3 regions of the Romboutsia sp. LXY-2 genome follow, and region 3 is predicted to be linked to each of the others. Evidence: riboswitches for the same ligand, from Rfam matches in the RefSeq annotation. Region 3 holds a riboswitch; each other region holds the start of a gene.
What was found. A riboswitch is a leader RNA that binds a small molecule or an ion and turns the genes downstream of it on or off. The one in region 3 is predicted to bind S-adenosylmethionine.
Positions count from the first base shown of each region.

Region 1: linked by a shared signal. The riboswitch ahead of ACI48P_RS05745 (O-acetylhomoserine aminocarboxypropyltransferase/cysteine synthase family protein) and the one ahead of metK (methionine adenosyltransferase) in region 3 are both predicted to bind S-adenosylmethionine.
Region 2: linked by a shared signal. The riboswitch ahead of ACI48P_RS16375 (methionine ABC transporter ATP-binding protein) and the one ahead of metK (methionine adenosyltransferase) in region 3 are both predicted to bind S-adenosylmethionine.

Region 1 covers NZ_JBKFGI010000003.1:16,565-20,534, forward strand. Annotated here, with positions in the region: gene ACI48P_RS05735 (CPBP family intramembrane glutamic endopeptidase) at 121-831, shown strand; gene ACI48P_RS05740 (L,D-transpeptidase) at 852-1,325, shown strand; SAM riboswitch class I at 1,434-1,539, shown strand; gene ACI48P_RS05745 (O-acetylhomoserine aminocarboxypropyltransferase/cysteine synthase family protein) at 1,623-2,921, shown strand; gene ACI48P_RS05750 (two-component regulator propeller domain-containing protein) at 3,219-3,548, shown strand.
Region 2 covers NZ_JBKFGI010000011.1:80,922-84,891, reverse strand. Annotated here, with positions in the region: gene ACI48P_RS16390 (DUF3793 family protein) at 1-81, opposite strand, end outside; gene ACI48P_RS16385 (hypothetical protein) at 305-943, shown strand; gene ACI48P_RS16380 (hypothetical protein) at 1,026-1,598, shown strand; SAM riboswitch class I at 1,784-1,892, shown strand; gene ACI48P_RS16375 (methionine ABC transporter ATP-binding protein) at 1,987-2,952, shown strand; gene ACI48P_RS16370 (methionine ABC transporter permease) at 2,945-3,601, shown strand; gene ACI48P_RS16365 (MetQ/NlpA family ABC transporter substrate-binding protein) at 3,799-3,970, shown strand, end outside.
Region 3 covers NZ_JBKFGI010000015.1:103,988-107,957, forward strand. Annotated here, with positions in the region: gene recD2 (SF1B family DNA helicase RecD2) at 1-831, opposite strand, end outside; gene metK (methionine adenosyltransferase) at 947-2,140, opposite strand; SAM riboswitch class I at 2,287-2,392, opposite strand; gene yyaC (spore protease YyaC) at 2,751-3,260, shown strand; gene mreB (rod shape-determining protein MreB) at 3,354-3,970, opposite strand, start outside.

The DNA.
Region 1 (3,970 bases), on a different contig from region 3:
ATAATATATCCATAACAAGTTAAAAAGGATATAATTATTAAAAATAGAATTAAATTTAGGATATAAATTTTACTTAATAAAATAGGTTAAAATATTAGCTTAAAATAGGAGAGATTATGAATGAATAATATAACTGAAAATACTGATTACAAAAACAAAGAATTTATTAGAAATTATATTGTGTTAAGCGCAATACTGTGCGCAGGGATGCTATTTGTCATAGAACAAGTTTTTTTAGCTGATTATTTGACTAAGACAATTAGCAAAATAATATTGTTTACACTAAGTCAGATAATTTTGATTAAGGGAGTTAAGAAGACATCTTTTAAAGAAGGATTAAATTTAAAATTTGTTGATAAAAAAACAATAGGAATGGGGATAGGTCTAGGGATAGTTGCTGGAGCAATATTAATAGGAGCATTTTTATTATTTAAGAAGTTGATTAACCTGGATGTTATTTTTTTAGAATTAGAAGCTAAGTCAAAGATTACAGCTGCAAACTATCTTCTTGTAACTACTTATTTCAGCTTTGGAAATTCATTTTTAGAAGAATTCTTTTTTAGAGGTTTTATATTTTTAAATCTATATAAGATGGGATATAAAAGGTTTGCATATATTTTTTCAGCAGGATTATTTAGTTTATACCATATAGGTATTTTTAGAGGTTGGTTTAGAATTGAAATATTTTTATTATGCTTGGTAGGATTATTCGTTACAGGAATAATATTTAATTATGTGGATACTAAATCTGAAAATTTTTTGAATTCATGGGCGATCCATATTATAGCAGATGTATCCATAGTAATAATAGGTTATATGTACCTGTTTTAGAATTAAAAGGGGTGGATTAGATGAATAAATCTAACGTTTATAGAGATAACAAGAATTTAAACTATTCAAAATTTAACTCAAAGATGACTGAATTTGTAAATGAGAATAATATTATTAGTAGTACTGATTATTTAGTTATAACGTCAATTAAAGAAAGGGCAACATATATATACGAAAAAAATGATAATGATTGGGAAATGAAATACAAATGGAGTAGTACTGTTGGAAAACCATCTACTCCAACAATAACAGGTGTATTTGCAACTGGTGAGAAATATCCAGCAATAATTGATGGTAGTGCACTTGCAAAATATGCAACACATATTACAGATGAGTATTATTATCACTCAGTAATATATAATTCAACTGAAGAATATGTAACTGATGACCGATTAGGTGAAGCAATTAGTCATGGATGTATTAGATTAGCCACTAGTAACGCAAAATGGATGTTTGAGAATATACCAACCAATACAACCATAGTAATCAAATAATATAATTTAAATTAAAAAAAATAATTATTTAGGAAAATGTATTTTTATTATTGAAATTGAAATTATACTAAACTACAATAAATTAATAAAAATAAATAAAATTACGAAATCTTATTAAGAGAGGTGGAGGGATAGGCCCTATGAAGCCCAGCAACCAGTATTTATTACATGGTGCTAAATCCTACTTATGAATTTCTCATAAGAAAGATAAGAGAGTAAGCTAAAATAAAAAGCCCTCTTTTATCGATTGATAATGATGGCTTTTATTTATTTTATAAAATAAAATGGGGGAAAATTATGGGGGATAGAAGATTAAAATTTGATACACTACAAGTACATGGTGGCCAAAGCCCAGATCCAACTACAGGTTCAAGAGCACTTCCAATTTATCAGACAACATCATATGTTTTCAATAGTGTAGAACATGGAGCAAATTTATTTTCACTTAAAGAAGATGGCAATATTTATACAAGAATTATGAATCCTACTACGGATGTATTAGAAAAAAGACTAGCTTTATTAGAGGGTGGAGTAGGTGCAGTAGCAGTGGCATCAGGCTCAGCGGCTATTACTTATGCTATATTAAATATTCTACAAGCAGGAGATGAGATAGTATCATCAAGCACATTATATGGAGGAACATTTAACTTATTTTCTACAACTTTACCAAGGCTAGGTATAAATACTACTTTTGTAGATTCTGATAACCCTGAAAATTTTAGGAAAGCAATAAATGAAAATACTAAAGCACTATATATAGAAACAATAGGAAATCCTGTAATAAATGTTTCTGATATTGAATCAATATCAAAAATTGCTCATGAAAATAACATACCTTTAATAGTTGATAATACATTTGGAACACCATATGTTGTTAGGCCTTTTGAGTTTGGAGCAGACATAGTAATACATTCGGCAACAAAGTTTATCGGGGGTCATGGAACCTCTATAGGTGGAGTTGTAGTTGACTCCGGTAATTTTGATTGGGAAAAAAGCCAAAAGTTTAGTGTATTAACAGAGCCAGATCCAAGTTATCATGGTATAAGTTACACAAAAAATGTAGGAAGGGCGGCTTACATAACTAAATTGAGAGTTCAGCTCCTTAGAGACACAGGAGCTTGTATAAGTCCATTTAATTCTTTCTTACTAATTCAAGGGCTAGAGACACTATCTTTACGAGTTGACAGACACATATATAATACAAAAAAGATTGTAGAATATTTATGTAATCATCCAAGTGTTAGCTGGGTGAATTATCCCGGATTAGAGGGAAACAAATATTATGAATTAAGCAAAAAATATTGCCCCAAGGGTCCAGGTTCAATTTTTACATTTGGAATTAAAGGAGGAATTGAAGCTGGGAAGATATTTATAGAGTCACTAAAGATTTTCTCACATCTTGCAAATGTGGCAGACGCAAAGTCTTTAGTTATACATCCAGCAAGTACAACGCATGCGCAGTTAAATGAAGAAGAACAACAATTAGCAGGAGTGAGTCCTGATATGATTAGAGTTTCTGTAGGTATAGAAGATTTAGATGACTTAATATATGATTTAGAACAGGCATTAAATGAGGCTAGTAAAGCTCTTTTATAAATAGACAATATAACTTGTTGATAATTATAAATACAACAAAAGGAAACTGAGAGAGATAAATTTCTCAGTTTCTTTTTATTGTGAAAAAATTTTAGTGTATTATATAATTTATATATTTAGTTAAAAAGGCAGTAATACGGTGGTTTTAAGGGATTATTTACCATAAATTATAAATGAAATATATGGCTTAATAATAGCTAAGAGTGTGGATATAGTTACTTTTGTGTAGTTATTAACAAACAAGTATAGTATAATAAAAATGAAATAATAGTAAAAAATGCAATTTAAGGGGGAATTATGTCTAATCTTATTAAGACGCTAGTTTCAATAATATTTTCATTAAGTATTGTATTAACATATACAAATATTTCTTATGCTCAACACAGTACTAATTTTAATAATATTACTATCAATGATGGTTTATCTCAATCTACTATTCAAGCTATTTACCAGGATAGCAAAGGATATATATGGTTGGGATCTAATGATGGTTTAAATAGATATAATGGGAGTAAAATAAAAATATTTAAGAGCGATGAAGAAAATAATAAAATATCAGATAATTATATTCTAAACATTATAGAAGATGATAAAAAAATCTATGGGTATCTACAGTCAACGGAATAACCAAAATTAATATTGATGATTGGAGCATAAGTACTTATTTTTCAGATAAGGACAAAGGTAATTTATCTAATGATTTTGTAAACACAACTTTAGTAACAAAAGATGGAAAAATACTTGTAGGTACAGCAGATGGATTAAATATTTATAATGAAAAAAAAGATAGTTTTGAAAGAGTATTAAATGACGATAATCATTTAACTAGCCAATATATTAAGTCTATTGCGCAAGACAATAACGGGAATATATGGATAGGAACAAAATCAGGTCTGAATAAAATTGATATTAAAAATAATAAAATAGAAAAATATTATATTGACCAGGAAGTATACTATATTTTATCAGACGAGTATGGTTATGTATGGGCATCTACTCGTGCGGATGGAGTAAAAAAAATTAATATTGATAATAATGATGTAGAACAT
Region 2 (3,970 bases), on a different contig from region 3:
AGGTCCAAGTACCTCAATAAGCCATTTTATATATGATGAGTTTATATTATTTACACAGTGAAGAGAATTACAACATTTCATTTTTAATACACTCCTTTAGTTGATAATGATTATTATTATATTTTATTATAACTTAATTGATAATAATTATCAATAATAAGTTACTATTTACATTTATTACTAGGTTTAAAAAAATTATTTTGAATAAATAAAAATATTATTTTTTGGAATAATAATCTAGAGTAAATAAAAAATTTAAATTATTAATTAAAATATGACCTATATATTAGAGAGGATGACAAATATGAATAGAATTAAAGGGTTAATAATTACATTAACTATAATATTTAGTGTCACAATCATAGGTTGTACACAAAATAATACTAATATTCAACCAGATACAAATAATAATAAAGAAAATACATCAGATAAAAATCAAAATACATCACAAGATGTGCAAGATAAAACTGAGAATACAGTGTCTAGTGAAGATGAATACAGAAACTTCCTAACAAAAAATTATGAAAAATATATAAAGCCGCTAGATTTTGATAAGTACGATGATTTAAAAGAAATATTAACTCATAGAGGTGAAATTGATAATATAGAATTTTTCAATGAGTACAAAACCTATTTAGAAGATAACAAAAGTAACCTAAAATCATTTGAGCAAACTATGGGAAACTTATACCTGAATGATGCAAAATTAAAAGAAATTAACGATAGTTTAGTAAAAGAATGCAAAATATATGTAAATGATTTAGAAATGCAAATAACAGCTTTAGATCAAATAGATAAGGATGTCTTATATAAAACTAATAATGAATTTATTTTATATTTAGATGAACTAATAGATAGAGACGACCTAGAGAAAAATAACTTTGAAGATAAAATTGAAGAAACTGAAAAATTATTAAATTTAAGACTAGAAGAGAATCTTTAAGGGAAAAATAGTAATAGTTACTCAATAATTGATTTGATAGGTTTATTGAGTTTACTTATAAAAAATTATTAGGAGGAAGAAAATGAACAAGAAAAAAATAATTACAGTAGGTTTAGCATTAGCATTAACTTTTAGTGCTGTAGGATGTACAAAAAAATCAACAGTAGCAACACCAGAAAAAAACACAGCAACTACAGAAGATTATTCTAGCTATTATGCTACAGGATATAAAGACTACATAGCTGGATTAGATCAATACGCTATATATTCAAATCCAGCAGATATAACAAAAGTATATGAAAATAAAGAATATCCAGGTAATGAAGCATATTTAACAGATGTTAAAACAGCTTATAAAGAAAGTAGAGATAAAATACAAGGATTTGTTGATAATATGAAAAAACAAGACAACATTTCTGATAGCGAAGTTAAGAAAATGAATGATGATTTAATAGCAGAAGGAGAAAAATTAGTTGCTGAGATAGACACTAAAATGAAGCAATTAGAAGCTATTCCTGCTGAAAGTTATACTAAAACTAAAGAAGAATTCTCTACTGTTGTTAATGAAGCAACAACAGTTAAAAATTCAGTTTCTAACTCTTTTAATTCAATGATAAAGGACATGAATGAATTCTTTGGAATTAATAAAAAATAGTAAATTATAATTTTTAATGATTATAAATTTCAAATACTGTAATCAATTTTAATGATTCTGATTGAAAATTTTACACTAAATATTATTTTTTATATAAAAATAAATATTTATGATTGACATTAAAAACTAATTGATATAATATTTAAACATATCAGAAAACAAAGAAAATATATAAAATTAAATATCTCTTATCGAGAGAGGTGGAGGGACTGGCCCTGTGAAACCCGGCAACCAGTATATGTAAATATACAATGGTGCTAAATCCTGCAACTGTTATCAGTTGGTAGATGAGTATAAATTGCTAATTAAGCCTAAGTTTATACTTAGGCTTTTATTTATTTTAAGAAAAGGGAGATTTTACTTACAAAATATATGAGGGGGAAATGACATGATAAATATTAAAAATGTAGGTAAGTATTATGGTGAGACTCAAGTACTTAAAGACGTAAGTATTGATATAAATAAAGGAGAAATATTTGGAATAATAGGTCATAGTGGAGCAGGAAAATCAACAATACTTAGATGTATAAATGGACTAGAAGATTATAAAGAAGGTAGTATACTCGTTAACAATAAAGAAGTAAAGAAGCTTAATGAAGGGGAGCTAAGGGAATTAAGAAAAGATTTAGGAATGATATTTCAACATTTCTCATTATTAGAAAGAAAAACAGTATATGAAAATATTGCATTACCACTAGAATGTTTTAAATTCTCAAAATCAGATATAAAGAAAAGAGTAACAGAACTTCTCGACCTAGTAGGATTAAGTGATAAGAAAGATGTAAAACCAAGAAATTTAAGTGGAGGTCAAAAACAAAGAGTTGCAATAGCGAGAGCATTGGCACTAAATCCAAAAGTACTTCTATGTGATGAGGCTACATCAGCACTAGATCCAAACACAACAAAATCAATATTATCACTACTTGAAGATATAAATAAAAAACTTGGAATAACTATAATAATGGTTACACATCAAATGGAAGTAATTAAGCAAATATGTACTAGAGTAGCTATTATGGAAGGTGGAGAAGTTTTAGAAATAGGAGATACAGAGGAAATCTTCTTACAAAATACTAAAGCCCTTCAAACTTTACTAGGAGAAGAAAATATAGTATTACCTAAGGGGGTAAACATAAAAATACTTTTCCCTAAAGATATATCTAATGACACAATAATTACTAATATGGCTAGAAGTTTAGATATAGATTTTTCTATAGTGTTTGGTAAGTTAGAGAAATTCAAAGACGATATACTTGGATCATTAATAATAAATATTAAGAAAGAACATAAGAGTAAGGCAATGGCTTATTTAAATAGTCAAAATATTAGATGGGAGGAGATTATAAATGACTAGTTTAAGTACATTTTTAAATGAAATGCTTTTAGACGCACTACTAGAAACCATATATATGGCTGCAATACCAACAGTACTTGCAACACTAATAGGATTTATAATAGCAGTAATCTTAGTCGTAACTGCATCAGATGGACTAAAACCAAATGAACCAATAAATAAAACTTTAGGATTTATAGTAAACACACTAAGAAGTTTTCCATTTATAATCCTTATTGTAGCCCTAATACCACTGACAAGATTAATAGTAGGAACTAGCATAGGAGAAACTGCAGCACTTGTTCCAATAACAATAGGGGCAGCACCTTTTATAGCAAGAATAATCGAAAGTGCACTAAATGAAGTAGATAAAGGGCTTATAGAAGCAGCAAAATCTTTTGGAGCAACTAAAAGACAAATTGTATTTAAAGTAATGGTAAAAGAAGCAATGCCTTCAATTGTATCAGGTATTACATTATCAATAATATCAATACTAGGATATACAGCAATGGCAGGAGCTGTTGGAGCAGGTGGAATTGGTAAAATAGCATTAACTTATGGTCACCAAAGAAATGATACAGCAGTAATGATATATACAGTAGTAACATTAATAATATTAGTTCAAATAATTCAAGGGATAGGAAATCTAGCTTACAAAAAGCTTAAGTAAAGAATCTATACTTATATATTTATAGAAATAAGAATTAATAATATAATCTTTAAGACATTATTTAAAGAATGAGCAAGATAAAAAAGTATCAAAATTATAAAAAATAGTGAGATAAACAATAACAAATAATTACCTAGTTGGAATGAATAATAGTTATTGATTTATATAAAAAATTAAAAAAATAGGGGGAATTAAAAATGAAATTAAAAAGATTATTAACTTTAGGATTAGCATCAGTTGTGGCGGTATCGGTAATAGGATGTTCAAGTGGTGATAGTGAAAGTAAATCAGAGGTAAAGGGAAATGACAATAAAATAGTAATAGGGGCATCAGCTACTCCACATGCAGAAATACTTGAGGTGATAAAAC
Region 3 (3,970 bases):
CGGTAATAAATATGTTAGTATTTCATTGCCTTTTTTTTCTATATGAATTTTTTGATCATAGGCTAATCCCATAATACATTCTTCTATTATAGGAGCTTCTACTTCTAATAATTTTGATGCGTCTTGGATCAGTATGTTTTTAGGTAAATATGTGTGTCCATTGCTTAAAGATTGGCTTAAAGTAAATAAAATACCTTGCGAGATTCTGTCTTTAGAATATTTATCTATTCCAATTTTATTTGCTATATTGTCAGCTATTTTAAAACCAATTCCCCTTATATCTTCTGCTAGTTTATATGGGTTTTTACTTATTACATCTATAGCTTTATTTTTATATTTTTTATATATTTTCAAACAATAATTAGGAGTTATACCATATGGTGATAGCTCAATAATTATATTCCTAAGTTCCCTATTTTCTTCATAGCTCTTAACAATTTGCTTTACTTTCTTATTTCCTATACCTTCAACTTCTTCTAGTCTTTCTGGCTGATTTTGTATTATGTCTAGGGTATTTACTCCAAACTTATCTACTATCCTCTTTGCCATTTTCTCGCCTATTCCATGTATCATTCCAGATGATAAATAAACATAAATTCCTTCTAATGAAGTTGGCGTTACTGGCATGAATTTATTAACTTCAAACTGCGTCCCATAAACTTTATGGTTTATCCATTTACCTTCTACCTCTATACTTTCTCCTACTGATAATGTTGGCATACATCCTACAATGACAACTTCATCCTTAGAATTTGCTAAATGAGCTATAGTATATCCGTTATCTTCATTTTTAAATACTATATCACTTATCATTCCTTCAATTCTTTCCATATATATTCTCCTACAAACAAATAATGCTTCTATATTATTACTCTTAATTTGTAATTATTATACATTTTATAAGCAATAAAATAAAGAGGCTGAAAAAATTCAGCCTCTTAAAAAATTATTGTCCTAGTGCTTCTTTTTTTAATGTTTCTGCTTTATCAGTTCTTTCCCATGGTAAGTCTATATCAGTTCTTCCAAAGTGTCCGTAAGCAGCAACATTTTTGTACATAGGCTTTCTTAAGTCTAAGTCTCTTATTATTGCACCTGGTCTTAAATCAAAGTTTTTATTTACTAATTCTACTAATAATTCTTCTGAAACCTTTCCTGTTCCAAAAGTATCTATAAATATAGATAATGGCTTAGCTACACCTATTGCGTAAGCTAATTCTATTTCACACTTATCTGCAAGTCCTGCAGCAACTATGTTTTTCGCTACATATCTTGCAGCGTAAGCTGCTGATCTATCAACCTTTGTTGGATCTTTTCCTGAGAATGCTCCTCCACCATGTCTAGAGTATCCTCCGTAAGTATCTATTATTATTTTTCTTCCAGTAAGACCTGTATCTCCTTGTGGTCCACCTACAACGAATCTTCCTGTTGGGTTGATGTATATTATAGTTTCTTCATCAAGTAATTCGCAAGGTATAACAGCTTTTATTACATGCTCTATTAAGTCTCTTCTTATTGTTTCATTATCAACTTCTTCTCCGTGTTGAGTTGATATAAGTATTGTATGAACTCTAACTACTTTGTTTCCATCGTATTCAACTGTAACTTGAGTCTTTCCATCTGGTCTTAAGTATTCTAGCGTTCCATTCTTTCTAACTTCTGTTAATCTTCTTGCTAATTTATGAGCTAAAGATATTGGAAGAGGCATTAATTCCGGAGTTTCATTACATGCGAATCCGAACATTATACCTTGGTCTCCAGCTCCTACTTTTTCTATTTCATCTTCTGTTTGTTCACCGCTTCTATTTTCTAAAGCTTCGTCAACTCCCATTGCTATATCTCCAGATTGCTCATCTATAGAAGTTATTACTGCACATGTGTCACAGTCAAATCCATACTTCGCTCTATCATATCCTATCTCTCTTACAGTTTCTCTAACTAACTTTGGTATATCTACATAAGTATTAGTACTTATTTCACCTGCTACAAGTACTAATCCTGTAGTAACTGTAGTCTCGCAAGCAACTCTTGCTGATGGATCGTTTGTTAATAATGCATCTAATATTGCATCTGATATTTGGTCACATATTTTATCTGGATGACCTTCTGTAACTGATTCTGACGTAAATAAATGTCTTGCCATAATATTTTCCTCCTAAATATATAAATAATTTAATAATCTATATTTTACCTTATGTTAAGAGTACTTAATTTTCTTATACAAATAAAAAAACCTCTTCTACTTTAAGAAGAGGTTAATTAGCATAGTATATTTATATTAATTAACTAACCTCATCTCTCAAGATTTTCATCTTGTAGGATTTAGCACCTTTTCCCAAATATGGGTGGTTGCTGGGCTTCACAGGGCCTGTCCCTCCGCCACTCTTGATAAGGTAATCAAGATTTATATTCTATTTTGTTTATCACTAAAATCTATGTTACTATTTTTTTATTTACATGTCAATACCTATTTATTTTTCTTATTTCTTATTACATATATACCTCAAATCATTCAATACTTTAAGTTCTATAAAGAGTATACCCTACATAAATATAAATATAATTCTCAGTTTTACAGTAAGGCTTTATTGATTTTTTATGTATATATTTAAATTTAATAGTCATTTTTACTAAGCATAAATATTAATTATCATAAAAATTAAAATCTAAGTACAGGTATTATTTTAACGCATATTAAATATGGTTCTTTTTTATACTGTGATTTCATATATTTTCTTGAAGGGGGTGTTCCTATGTATTTAGCCAAGATAAATTATAAAAAAGAAAATGTGGTTCAAGCGTTAAGCTTGACACTTAAAGATATAATCGATGAAAATACTGTAGTTGTTTGTATAGGAACAGATCGAGCTATAGGTGATGCTCTAGGACCTTTAGTTGGGACCATGTTAAAAAATAGTGATTTTAAATATCCTGTTTACGGTACACTAGATAACCCTATTCATGCTTTAAATATATATGAATCTATAGACTATATTAAAGACACTCATACTAATGGTAACTTCTTGGCTATAGATGCCTGTTTAGGATCAAAAAATAATATAGGCAATATACAAATAAGAAAAGGCCCTATTCTGCCTGGAAAAGGTGTGGGCAAGAAACTCCCTCAAATAGGTAACTATTCAATTGTAGGCATAGTAGATAAGATTGATGAAAATAATAAATTTTCATTTAATAATGTAAGACTTAGTTTCATTCTAGAATTAGCAGAAACTATAGCCTTATCTTTACTGCTTGCTACTTAAGATTCTAAATCAAAATACAATGTCAGACTATTTATTAACTTACTCTCCTTCATTATATAAAAAAAGTCCTATAAAAATAGGACTTTTTTTATATTATTTTCTTCTTCTTTTAAATGTTCCACCCGTTTCAAGTAGATCTAGAGAACCTAATGCACTTCCAGTTCCTTTTGCAACACAAGATAAAGGTTCATTAGCTAATAAAACCTTGATTCCTGTACTTTCTTCTATTCTCTTATCTAACCCGTATAATAAAGAACCTCCACCTGTCATTATTATACCAGTGTCACTAATATCTGCTGCTAATTCTGGTGGTGTCTTTTCAAGCACTGTGTGAGCTGATAAAACTATTTGATGAACACATTCTTCTAAAGCTTCTAATATTTCCGATGACCCTACTGTCATTGATTCAGGTAATCCAGTAACTAAATTTCTACCACTTACCTTCATATATTTTTCTTCTTCTCTTTTGAATGCCGTTCCAATTTCTATCTTAATCTTTTCCGCACTTCTTTCACCTATAAGTAGATTATGTTGCTTTCTCATATATCTAACTATAGCTTCGTCAAATTTATCTCCACCGATCTTTATTGATTCGCTTACCACAGCTCCTCCTAAAGATATTACAGCTATATCGGCAGTTCCTCCACCTATATCTATTACCATGCTACCATTAGGTTGAGAAATATCTACTCCTGCCCCTATTGCCGCTG